4 regions of the Paenibacillus sp. S29 genome follow, and region 4 is predicted to be linked to each of the others. Evidence: riboswitches for the same ligand, from Rfam matches in the RefSeq annotation. Region 4 holds a riboswitch; each other region holds the start of a gene.
What was found. Region 4 has a riboswitch for cyclic di-AMP ahead of ACL9RM_RS11925 (hypothetical protein). Riboswitches for the same ligand answer to the same signal wherever they lie in the genome.

Region 1 (3,210 bases), on a different contig from region 4:
ATTATAAGACCGTGACTCTGCGTTTGACCTCTTGGGACGACGGCGGTATTATGGCCGTGGATATTAAGGAAGCCCAACAATATAATGAAGCTTTTGAAAAAATGCGCAGCAGTCATTGAGCTTGTAATGATCTGTCGTATGATGATAGAAGCGCCTTCGCTATACAACATCGTGGTTGTATGCCGAAGGCGCTTTTATCATAGAATCTGGGTTGGGTGCTCGGGACGATATACCATACAATAAAATGGTTTTTTGCCATCAGGAGTCTGGCGTTCATAGGTATCTGTAAGCTTAAATCCAGCCGCCTTGTAGGCCCGGATAGCGCGCTCATTCCAAGTGAGCACCTCTAGATCAATTTCATTCTTCGGGTTGCGTCGTTGAGCTTCCTCTGCAATGGCACGGACAAAATCAGAGCCTTTGCCATGTCCGCACCTGTCAGGATGCATTCCAAGACCTAGCCGGGTCACACCGATCATAGGAAAATATTGAGCAAATCCTGTTAGCTTGTTCTCTTCATCCAGTACGGCAACATATTGCTCTTGGCGAAGCGTGGGACTTCCAAATTCGACTTCAAGCGCCTTCATTTGTTCCCAGGGGAGCCAACCATATATGTTATAAGGTGGATCATAGTGCCACTCACAGATTGCAGCCGCTTGATGCTCGTCCATCGGTACGATCCGATAGTTGGATATTGAGGCCGGCATGTGTTCCATCCTCCTTTTACACAGGTACTTCAATCATTAACAACAGATTGTAGACAAGTTGCAGAGGAATGGCAAGCGTGTTTATTTCATACCTAAGTCGGGTATACATTCAATAAGAAGGAATTACTGCTCATATGCTCCCCCAGCGGTGACGGTAAAACCGACGATGTTCGCTACAATTGAAACCTTTTGAGGTCTCAGTTCGTCAGTAAAGATAATAATTGCTGATGTTGTGGACATAAAAAACCGCAATTCGATTCCGGCCAGAATCAAATTGCGGCTAGGGTTAGCTTGCTGTGCGTTAGTTATTCTACGTTATCGTCATCAGGAATGTCTGAAGCTACAGAATGGTAAGCGTCTGTGCTCATAATTCTTTTTGCACCGACATAGCGGTTAGCGTAATAATTTTCGTTCAGTGAGCTAACTACTACACCACGTGAAGTCGAGGAGTGGGCAAATTTCCCTTCACCTACGAAGATACCTACATGGGAAATGCCTCTTCCTGTGGTGTTGAAGAACACCAGGTCCCCAGGTCTCATTTCATCGCGGGATACAGAAGATCCCATTTTGAATTGTGATCCTGATTGATGCGGAAGTTTAATTCCCAGTTTGTTGTATACGTACATTGTGAAGCCGGAGCAATCGAATCCCTCGAGTGTAGTGCCTCCGCTTCTGTAGTTCGTTCCTTTGGCATCTTGGATGACCTGGTCCATCTTAGAGTCTGCATATGCACTGCCGCCACCGAATGTAAAAGATGTAAAGGCAATGGCAAGACCCATAGCTGCGATCGTTAGCTTCTTCTTCAAAAAAAATATACCCCTTCCAATGCCTGCGAGGTTAGCTTAAGGATTCGGTAGAAGGTTCCCCTATGACCACTCTGTTGCGAGATCAATTCACCCAAACTGGTTCCCCCGCTTCCTAGGTGCCAGGAATTAGGCTTAACTTAAGATGTGCACCTTGGAGAGCAGTATTCACAATAACGTTATTTTTGAGATAAAGGTTACAATAAAGATTACAAAGTTGTTACTATCAGTTCACTGCGATTATTGTAACAAAGACGGCTGACTTTGGCAAATGTTTCATTGCAAAAAGTTACAAAAAAAATCTGCTCCTAATGTCCCAGGAACAGATCTTGTTAACAGTATTCAGTTATGTGTCGTTTGCGCGAGTATGAATCAAGGTTTTTCGACAGACGGAAATGAAGTAAAAAAACATAAAGGCAGGGCTTAGCTTCTACTAGAGATATCGGTATGCCATAGTCTGTACTGCGAACTGATATGCCACAGCCTGACCAGACTAGTAACAAAATGATACGATTGCTGGAGAATGAGCGCCAGCATGCCAGTCCAAATCATCGCCACGGTGCCAAATAGACCGAAGACCAGCAGCACACAAGCACCGAGCAAAAGGGATATACCGACAGCTGGGAGGAGCTGGCGAAAGAAGGCGAGCAGGGACGATAGTATGGCGTGACCACCGACAGTACCCAGTTGCATATACAGGATGCACTGCCGAATGAACCATCCGTATGCCATCCATCCAATGACATAGGGCAATAAATGCAGCAGATAAGAGGAAGATTGAAGTGCTCCTGCTACAATAGGGTAGAGTCTCGGTACTACCCAAAAGGCGGGAAGCAGCAGCAGTCCCAACTCGATGGTGTAATACAACAGCGACGACATGCCATGGCGTTTCATACCCTTGAAAAAGGACAGGCTTTGCGGTTCAGTCGCATCGGTATGCAGACTTTGATATATTCCGGCTCTAATGAAGGGAGTGATCAGTATGCGTAGTACAGTCGCCCCTAGTAGTATCCACAAATACACATGTACTTCCCGGCTGTCCATCAGAGCAATCTGACTCTCCATCCAAAATAAGGTCTGTCCCAGCTCGTTTTGACCCTGATCAGGATAACGGAGCAATAGCGGGATAACGGCAGACTGCACCAGCCGATAGAGAAACACCCCCCACAGTAGTCGATACAGAAATAAAATGATAACGATATAGAAACGTATGCGCACCAGCGCCCAGCCCTCTTTTATAATAGTCCGCATCTATAGACACCTCACCATGACAGACTTCCAAGCAGTGTCTCCAACAGCTTGGTTACACTTATACTCCAACGGGTTTGTTGCTTTTCGTCCAATTCGGCTTTTAGGCTATTGTTAATATGCTTGTTCTCCAGTGCAATGGTATATAAGGGATCAAGGGTTACATGGGAAACGGGATAAGTACTTTTGATCCGAAACTTTGTACTTTTGCCCGCGCCGTCCCAAGCCTTGAATATCGTGGTACCATCCTTGAAGGTAAATTGGACAGGGATCTTGGGATAATCCGCCCCTTTTTTGCTGACCGTCACGACTGCTTCATATCCATTCTCCAGCTTGTGGTTTGTGATGTGATCCACTGAAAAGTCCGCCATCTGGCCGTCATATACATACTGTTCAAAATAGTGGCTCCATGAGCGTCCGGTGACTCTCTCCACGATACGTTGAAAATCCAGTGA
Region 2 (3,210 bases), on a different contig from region 4:
TTCAGACATGCAGGTACATTGAGTTCCACAATACTGTATTCCTTAGACAACTCTAAATAATCGAGCAAATTAGGCGTGACTAGCTGGTGAGCCACCCGGATACCCATATCCCGTTCTGGATAAATAATCCGGTCCACACCGAGCTTTTCTAATGCACGCCCGTGCAGCACAGATATGGCTTTGGCTACAACTTTTTTCACACCCAGCTCCTTCAGCAAAATGGCGGTGAGGATGCTTACCTGAATGTCATCACCAATAGCAACAATGCCACAATCGAAATTACGGATGCCCAGTGATCGCAACGAGTCTTCATCGGTAGCATCCGCCACGACAGTATGTGTCAACATCTCACTCATACTGTCCACAACATCCTCATTCCGGTCAATGCCTAGCACCTCGCACCCCATATCCACCAATTGCAAAGCCAGGCTTGAGCCAAACCGCCCCAAGCCAATAACTACAAACTGCTGCGTTTTCATATCTACTCGAAAACTCCTTATCCTATAATCATTTTGCCTTCCGGATGACGATATAATTCTTTACCCTTTTTCGGCCCCAGTGCATAAGCTAGCGTGAGTGGCCCCAGTCTACCTGCAAACATCGTCAGGGTAATCACCAGCTTGCCTATGACTGTCAAATCAGGTGTAAGCCCCATCGACAGCCCCACCGTACCAAACGCAGACACCGTCTCAAACAAGATCATCAGAAAATGATGATCTTCGGTTGCCGACAAAATCATGGTCACCCCGATCACGAACAGCAACCCCAGCAGTGTAATGGTCAAAGCCTTGTAAATTCGTCCCTGCGCAAGTCGGTACTTGAACAGTACAATATCTTCCCGCCCCCGCAGCATCGAAATCACTGCTCCAATGAGCAGGGCGAATGTTGTTGTCTTAATCCCGCCTCCAGTGGAACCAGGGGAAGCCCCAATAAACATGAGTATGATGATAAAAAACTGCGTAGCCTGCCGCAAGCCTGCGATGTCCAGCGTATTGGCACCTGCGGTACGGGGGGTAACGGACTGGAATAAAGATCCCAGTAGCTTACCACCCCAATCAAGCGAGCCAAGAGTCTTTGGATTCGTAAACTCAAATACAAAAATCACGAGCGTGCCGACTACAATCATAGCGCCCGTCATGCTGAGTACCACCTTGGTATGCAAGGACAGTCTCTTGCGCTTGCGATATTCTGCCAGGTCTGACATCACTACAAAACCAATGCCGCCAGAAATAATTAGAAACATTGCGGTAAAATTAACAATCGGATCATATACATAACCTGTCAAGCTGCGAAATTCACCGAATAAATCAAAACCAGCATTGTTAAACATGGAGATGGCATGCCAGATTCCAAAATAAATCGCCCTGCCTACGGGCATATCAAAGGACCAGCGAACCGAGAATATCGTAGCGCATACGCCTTCAATAACCAGTGAGTACAGCAATACCTTACGGATTAACCCGACAATTCCCTCTACAGAAGTCTGATTCATCGCTTCCTGCAAAATGAGGCGCTCCCGCAAGGAAATCCGACGTTTGAACACCAGCGCGATCAAGGTAGCCATAGTCATAAAGCCGAGACCGCCAATCTGAATGAGTGCAGCGATGACGACTTGACCAAAGGTTGTGAAAAAGGTCCCTGTATCCTTAACGACAAGCCCTGTTACACACGTCGCGGACGCGGCAGTAAACAAAGCGTCTATAAACGCAAGTGGCTTTCCTGTTGTATTGGAGATCGGCAGCATTAACAATAAGCTACCTATTAGAATGATAATGGCAAAGCCCGCAACGAATATCTGCGGTGGAGAAAGCCGAAGCCAGCTTGCATTGGGATTCATCTATTCATCACTTCTCTCCTAATCCTTAAAACTAAAAATCAGTGATTTAATACGGTGTAAGCTCGCTACGCGTTCCATTTGATCTTTCGATCGTCGTTGCCCCTGAATTTTTTGATTTTTCCAAACCTTAGTTAACTATAATTAGCATTCCCTGAATACAGGAAGAATGCATGTCAAGCACTACTCGGCCCCCTGTGCTATTGGCGGGCAGTAGCGAAAGGGGCAGAATTGTTCTGAAGAAGCGAAGCGTTTGCCTTTATCTCCGGATTTTAACCATTAAAGGGGGTATACAATAAAAAAATCCGGGGATAACAGCAATCGGAAGAATAATCTGCACCCGCAGCGGTCTAACCAATCCAAACACTTTTATACGCACAAAAAAAGACACCGGAAAACCGAGTGCCTGACTTGGTTCCTGCTCATAGCCTACGAGGTTAGCTGACGGATTCGGGCAGCACAGTATGCCCTATTTACACTTCCGATCCAGCAGGATCGGTTGTAAAATTCACCCCAGTAACATGGTTCCCCCGTTTTCCCATAGAAATTCGGCTCAACTGTATATCATTACCTATGTATTTCATAGGCATTGCCTCAAGATTATAATCCTTCTATATCCAGATCACAAAACCGATTTCGCCGAAAAAACGTGAAATTGGCTTTATTTTGCGAATGGGCATCGTTTAATCGCAGCTTATCTAATTTTATTGAAACTTTAAAGTGCTTTCGCTCTATTTTCATGAATATCGTTGGTCTGTTGGCGGGAACCTGTGCAGTATGATATCTTTAATGGATGTTCTTATTTACAGATTAAGGAGGAAACTCATGAATCCTATCGGGAAACCGGTCGTGCTCACGGCCAACTTCAAAAAATTAGGCTTGCTGGGCGGGATTGGCCTGATTTGCTTTTTTATCTTTCAATTGCTTATTCCCTCGCTTAGCAATCCGAGTCCAGAATCAGTAATGAACGCAAAGGTCATCAGCAAACAAGAAGCGGTCATACACGCATTGGACTTCGCCCGCTCCGAGCTGGGCTATACTGAATCACAGCCTGAGGAGCCTGTCGTGACCTATCAGGCCGAAACAGATTTGTACGGTTATTTATCTAGAGAAAAACTGCTTCAACAGTACGACCGTACATGGAAAAAGAGTTACCCTTACGAAACCTTTCGGGTCGATCTGCCTGAATCCTCAGCGAAGAGTAAACTGCAAATTCATGTGGATTTATCCACTGGCAAGGTCGTTAGCTTTAAACGGATCACCTCCAGCACCAATTACACACAGGCTGATATTTCTACGGATGAACAAGCACGTAACAGGCTTGTACGTGTGGCTGAGGACGGCATGACGCTCGAAGCCAAGGAGCAGGCGGCCGC
Region 3 (3,210 bases), on a different contig from region 4:
GTCAAAGAATAGACAACTATATAGAAATGTAAGTAAAAAAAGGAGATGTAAACCTTGGATTTATTCGACACTCATACTCACTTGGATGCGCCACAATTTGACGAAGATCGTGAAGAAGTTATAGCACGTGCTGTCGAATCAGGAGTAACGCGGATGATCAATATCGGATTTAATCGTGAGACCATTCCATCCACCATGAAATTGGCCGAGACGTATGATTTTATTTATGCGGCAGTTGGATGGCACCCACAGGATGCTATTACAATGCAGGAGGGCGATCTAGAATGGATTGCATCGTTATGCAGTCATAAAAAGGTTGTAGCCATCGGGGAGATCGGTCTGGATTATTATTGGGATACATCACCGAAGGATGTGCAGCATCGGGTGTTTCGAAATCAAATTGGTCTGGCTCGTGAGCTCAAGATGCCCATTGTTATTCATAACCGGGATGCACATGAAGATATTGTTAAGATTTTGCGCGAGGAAAAAGCGAGTGAGATTGGTGGAGTCATGCACTCCTTTTCGGGTAGCTGGGAGACAGCCAAAATGGTGCTGGATATGGGATTTCACCTTTCCTTCGGTGGTCCAATAACGTTCAAAAATGCCAAGCAGCCAAAAGAGGTGCTCGCACAGGTGCCGCTGGACCGTCTGCTCATTGAAACTGATGCTCCCTATCTGACGCCTCATCCGTTTCGTGGGAAGCGAAATGAGTCTGCACATGTGAGACTGGTAGCAGAGGCTGCAGCCCAAATCAAAGGGATTACAGTGGAGGAATTAGTGTCAATAACGACCCGAAATGCCCTGGAACGATTTGACATTCAATGAAAAAGTGAAGAAATCGATCAAAATAAAGAGATAGACGAAGCTAATCATGAATTTGTTGCAGGAAACTCGAGAATATTACAATATTTTAACCGAATATTTTAAAAAATGTACTTGAAACCTGCTTTACAACATGCATAGAAACAGGATATCATCTTTTCAGTGAATTGTTGTTTGAATGTAAACATCAACAAGTCATTTCATGAACCAGTCTCGCTGAGTCCCTTTTACAGGGAACGGGGGAACCGATATGGCTTACAGTACGTCCGGCGTATGTGCAAGAAGGGAACGTCTCTTCCGCCAGCCGGCTCGACCTAAATTCTTTTCCCGGATGGGATTGAACAGGTGGAGGAGCCGTATTTCGATTTCTTTCTGGGTCTTCGGGGTGAATGTGAAGGCGACCGCCATGAGCGGTTGACCCAAGCTAGGGCGACTCTCTACGTCCGAACCCGACAGCTAACCCCGTAAGCGTAACAAGAGAGAAGCCATCTCGTGCATGAGTTTTCCCGCATATTCACACATGCCGGAAGCCACGAAAGAGCTCTCTAGTCTCTTTCTCTGGCTTTTTTTGTTGTGAATAAAAGAAAATCTGTCATCATACTGTGGTTAAACAGGGGAGGACAGCATGCCGCGAAGACGGGTACATGGTGCAGGACAGTCGTAGTTTGGGCTTGTCTTGTAGAAAATCTGTTATAGTCACGTCAAATCTCAACTATGTCTTACTCCAGACGGCGGGCTATGTAAGGAGGACGGAGGAAATGGGCATTTTCCAGAAAAAGGATACCCATGAGTCACGCTCATCCAGCATGTCTTACGTATTGCGTTGGAAGCAAGAGAATGTGCGCCAGGCTGCTTTGGTTGCTATTTTTCTAATCGCGCTAACGATTATGATTTCAATTCTGATGTACACGCAATCTAAAAAACAAGTCTTTTTTGTCATCGATGGCAAGGCGTCTGCGGTAGAAACCCGGGAATCCAAGCTTCAAGATTTGCTGAGCGAGCATTCCATTTCACTTCAGCCGCATGATACAGTTTCCATGCCGCTAAATGGAGCAATACAGGATGGCGATCGCGTAGTCATTAAACGTGCCAATCAGGTTAAAGTATCTTCAGGCAATGAGACGAAAAAGCTGTACACAACAGAAAATACAGTAGAAGGTGCCATTCGTACCTCGGGCTATAAATTATCATCAACGGATAAAGTTTATCCTGCGTTGGATGCCTCTGTTTCGTCTAACATGGACATAAAAATCGTCCGTGTGAAGAAACAGCAGGTCGAACAGAAAAAGCAGGTGCCTTATCAGGTCATCAAAACGGCCGATCCGAGTCTTTATAAAGGCGATAATCGGGTCATTCAAAGCGGCAAATCGGGTGTGGTCGTCCAGCACGTTCAAAAGGTATATCATGATGGAAAGTTGGTATCCAAACAGCTGGTTAACAAGGAAGTTGCACAGAACCGTGTGGATAAAGTCATTGCGGTAGGAACGAAGAAAAAACCGGTCGTTCTTGCTGCTTCCGTCGGTCCCAATGATGCGGTTAAGGCAACAACGGTTAGTTCGGGCAGTGCTGTCCGTAAAGCAGGCGTAAATTTTAAATATAGCAAAGTTTTACAAAATGTCTCCATGACGGCGTATTCCTCACAGGAGCCAGGTATCGGTACACGTACTGCATCCGGCGCACGTGTCACGGAAGGACGCACCATCGCGGTCGATCCGAGTATAATTCCAATCGGCTGGTGGGTGTACATCGAAGGGGTGGGCTTCCGTCGTGCGGAGGATACCGGTGGCGCGATTAAAGGCCACAAAATCGATGTGTATTATGAGAGTTTGAGCCGAGCCAACCAATTTGGTCGTAAGCACGGTAAAACCGTATATGTTATCGGACCGGTAAAGCCTGAAATCAACTAAAACAGGTTGTGTATGTTGAGGGCAATGCGATAGTATTAACAACATAGTTATGCCATGCTAAGAAGAGGATATCCTCTTCTTATTTTGTTTTCAAAAGCAGGGAAAGATAAATATAGCTTGCTGTGTAGCAGTGGAGGGAAACGCAAATGATCAAGGAAGTGATCGTGGTAGAGGGCCGGGATGATACGGTGGCCATTCGCCGCGCTGTTGAAGCGGATACGATAGAAACTGGCGGCTCCGCCATTAATAAAATGACGCTGCGTAAAATTGCATTGGCGCAGGAGCGGCGGGGGGTCATCATTTTAACCGATCCCGATCATGCAGGGGAGCGCATCCGTAAGATTATCGCTTCCAAGGTACCCGGCTGCAAGCAGGCCTTTATACCCGAGGCAGAAGCGACGCGTAAAGGAGATATTGGCGTGGAGAATGCCTCACCAGAAGCGATCAGACACGCTCTTGCACGGGTCCATACGACAGTGGA
Region 4 (3,210 bases):
CAGCACCAGCGTAAGCACAAAGGCCAGCGGCAGGAAAATTCTTATGATGGCTTTAATAAAATCTTGAAAGAAATTGCCCATTCCTTCACCGCGCCGCGTCAATCCTCTCATAAAAGCCGCAGCAACCGCAAAACCGGAAGCAGCCGAAGTGAACATCATCATCGTGACGAACGCCATCTGTGTCAGATACGTAAGCCCGCTTTCTCCACTATAATGTTGGAGATTCGTATTCGTCATAAAGCTGATTACCGTATTAAAAGCTAGTGATGCTTCCATATTACTGTTTCCCGCCGGATTACCAGGAAGCATTCCCTGTAAACGCAACAGCAAGTAGCTGATCGCCACAAGCACGACATTCGTTGCAATGAAACTCATAACATACGTAGTCCAACGCATGCTCTCCAGCTTCTTCAATCCTACTATCTTATAAATCAGCTTTTCTGTTCCGCCAAAAATCCGATCCGTCCGATTGGGTTCATTCGAGAATACATGATACATATAGGTGCCCACTGGCTTTACCAAGAGCAGCAATATGACGATCACAATTCCAATTTGAAGCAGCTCCATCCTCTATTCCTCCTTCAAAATGCTCCTGCGTTTGGAACAACAGACCTGCTTCAGAGCACCAAACGTGTGCACACGTTTGCGGAAACCTGCTACCTATGATGCTAAATATTCAGATCTGTTGTTCCCGCCCGCTCTATCCCCTATAGCTGACTAGAACTTTTCAGGGTTCAGGAGCGCGTAGATTAAATACATAAACACAATAGCCGTAAGCCCAAGTATAACGATCATCCTCTTCGTCCTCCTTTAGAGGTCTGCGCATCACACCAGCGTACAAACAGCAGTATCACTCCATAACTCACAGCCATGACGAGCAGCATGTATATATCCATCATGTTCATACCCTCCGTATCGGTCCTCAGATCGCCATTCTTATTTCATCATAAAATCATAAAACAACTATGTTATAAGTGCTTATCCGTTCAGCAGAAAACCCACCTCTCCGTTCAATGTGTAGATCACATGGTCCGCTCCCAATCCTCGATAAATTCCTTGTGGATTACAGCCGTGCGTAATAACATAGATCGATTCCGATGTTAGCGGCCGACATATTTGCAGGAAACGGCAAGTCAGATTCAAGCTGTTCTCGAACAAATACACACTACCAATTTCTTTTTTTGGAAAATTACATTTTCCCGCTTGCATGGTATTGATGCGGACAATGTGCTCCACACCCATTTTTTTGAGCTGTCGTTCCTCCTGAGCGCTATTCGTCAGAACTGCAAACGCCAATTTTTTGAAAATAAGCAATTTCACAAAACTTCTGCCCGCTTCATTCGGTGCAGTGACAATAATTAACCGACCTTCCATCAGTAGCTCCTCTCCCGGTATAAAAAGACAACAAAAAGAAGCCGAAGGAAAAAGGCTTTCCTCCGGCTTCTTACATATCCATGATAAAATAAACCATGGCTGCACACGGCGGTTTGTTGCCTCTCCCTGTACGCTTACGAGGTTAGCTGTCGGATTCGGACGTGAGAGTCGCCCTATTTCTGGCACTTGACCGGAAAATTCACCCCATGAGACACACGGCAAGCCGTACAGTCTCGATTGGTTCCCCCGCTTTTGCAACTGCAAAATTCAGCGCTATAGACATTTCGTTGTTGCTTCATTCAAGTTAATTTGAAATTACGTCTTGAATCATACACCCGCGCATGGAAGACTGTAAAGCTCAACTGCGGGGTTATAAATCGGCCTTTAGAGCATAGAAGATTAATAATAACGCTTACAACGCAACTATGCTTCTCACAGCTCACTCAATCTCTGTTTTTCATCCCTTTTCGAAAATGACAAGCATGTCAATATTGGCGTAGGGTAGAGCGTTTTTGGCCTTTTTTTGTAAAAAGAGAAGAAAATACGCTATATGTACCAGCTAAACACCGATTGAACCCGCTTTTATAAGAAGAAACACCTTAATTCGCTCCATTTGCAATGCGATTTACTGTTTTGAACAAAATACGATTTTACAGCGGCTAAAGGCTTAATACAGCTTTTCCAGACTTGCAACCTTACTTTGAATTGCTTACAATTTAATTGCTGAATATTGAATAAGGAGAGATACTATGACCGTTTATGAATATGATGCGCAAACCCTGCAAGGGAAACCAATTCCGTTATCCACATATAAAGGGAATGTTCTGCTTATTGTGAACACAGCCAGCAAATGCGGGTTAACCCCCCAATACAAAGCGTTACAAGAGCTATATGACCAGTACCATGAACTGGGGCTCGAAATTTTGGGATTTCCCAGCAACCAATTCGCCAAACAAGAGCCAGGTTCCAGCGAGGAGATTTCCGAGTTTTGCCAGATCAATTATGGTGTTACCTTTCCGATGTTCGCCAAGACAGATGTCAATGGCGATCAAGCGCACCCCTTATTTCGCTACCTGACCCAAACAGCTCCGGGGGTATTAGGGTCCAAAGCGATCAAATGGAATTTTACTAAATTCTTAATTACACGAGAAGGTAACGTATTTAAGCGCTATGCACCGCAAACCACTCCAGATAAGCTGGCGGGAGATATAGAGAAGCTTTTGCAGCAAAACTGATATTCTTCTTTATCACAGTTATTAAAACAAAAAAAGCATCCCTTCACGTAAACCGTGTCAGGATGCTTTTTCAACTAGGTCTTGCATATAATGCGGTCGAGAGGACTCGAACCTCCACGGGCGTACGCCCACTACCCCCTCAAGATAGCGTGTCTGCCATTCCACCACGACCGCAAATCATAATGTATTGAGGCAACAGATTTATTATACTCTCTCATCAACTATTTGTAAACACAAATATAATAATTATTTTATATGTTATTTTACCTAACATATATGAGCGATAATAATATTTAATTTGACAAAAGGGCTACTAAAATGTAAAAATATATTACATACATTTCGAATTTTTTCGTTATCCCTAAGTAAAGAGTGAAATAATATAACATAAGGATTCACTTCGAGGAGGCGAACCGCCCTGCATAAAGGCAACCGTTTGCTGAACTATGCATTATTGTTGGACCCTTCCCTACCTGTTGGTGGCTTCACCCGTTTTAACGGACTGGAGAAACTATTCCGCAACGGACATTTGAACAGTCTACAAGATCTGGAACATTACATGCTGGATGATTTGTATCCTCAATTTACAACCGTTGACGGC

Region 1: another riboswitch for cyclic di-AMP. It lies ahead of ACL9RM_RS25655 (C40 family peptidase); the one in region 4 lies ahead of ACL9RM_RS11925 (hypothetical protein).
Region 2: another riboswitch for cyclic di-AMP. It lies ahead of ACL9RM_RS14575 (TrkH family potassium uptake protein); the one in region 4 lies ahead of ACL9RM_RS11925 (hypothetical protein).
Region 3: another riboswitch for cyclic di-AMP. It lies ahead of ACL9RM_RS23185 (3D domain-containing protein); the one in region 4 lies ahead of ACL9RM_RS11925 (hypothetical protein).

The regions. Positions count from the first base shown of each region.
Region 1 is NZ_JBMOUI010000026.1:18,763-21,972, forward strand. It holds gene ACL9RM_RS25645 (4a-hydroxytetrahydrobiopterin dehydratase) at 1-119, shown strand, start outside; gene ACL9RM_RS25650 (GNAT family N-acetyltransferase) at 198-704, opposite strand; gene ACL9RM_RS25655 (C40 family peptidase) at 1,010-1,510, opposite strand; cyclic di-AMP (ydaO/yuaA leader) riboswitch at 1,516-1,653, opposite strand; gene ACL9RM_RS25660 (hypothetical protein) at 1,931-2,758, opposite strand; gene ACL9RM_RS25665 (M1 family metallopeptidase) at 2,770-3,210, opposite strand, start outside.
Region 2 is NZ_JBMOUI010000007.1:235,424-238,633, forward strand. It holds gene ACL9RM_RS14570 (potassium channel family protein) at 1-479, opposite strand, end outside; gene ACL9RM_RS14575 (TrkH family potassium uptake protein) at 497-1,837, opposite strand; cyclic di-AMP (ydaO/yuaA leader) riboswitch at 2,246-2,398, opposite strand; gene ACL9RM_RS14580 (CPBP family intramembrane glutamic endopeptidase) at 2,660-3,210, shown strand, end outside.
Region 3 is NZ_JBMOUI010000017.1:80,843-84,052, reverse strand. It holds gene ACL9RM_RS23195 (HD domain-containing protein) at 1-12, shown strand, start outside; gene ACL9RM_RS23190 (TatD family hydrolase) at 55-825, shown strand; cyclic di-AMP (ydaO/yuaA leader) riboswitch at 1,027-1,309, shown strand; gene ACL9RM_RS23185 (3D domain-containing protein) at 1,581-2,729, shown strand; gene rnmV (ribonuclease M5) at 2,876-3,210, shown strand, end outside.
Region 4 is NZ_JBMOUI010000006.1:17,333-20,542, forward strand. It holds gene kdpA (potassium-transporting ATPase subunit KdpA) at 1-567, opposite strand, end outside; gene ACL9RM_RS11920 (potassium-transporting ATPase subunit F) at 718-795, opposite strand; gene ACL9RM_RS11925 (hypothetical protein) at 979-1,374, opposite strand; cyclic di-AMP (ydaO/yuaA leader) riboswitch at 1,490-1,657, opposite strand; gene ACL9RM_RS11930 (glutathione peroxidase) at 2,124-2,609, shown strand; tRNA gene ACL9RM_RS11935 (tRNA-Leu) at 2,701-2,783, opposite strand; gene ACL9RM_RS11940 (urease accessory protein UreF) at 3,046-3,210, shown strand, end outside.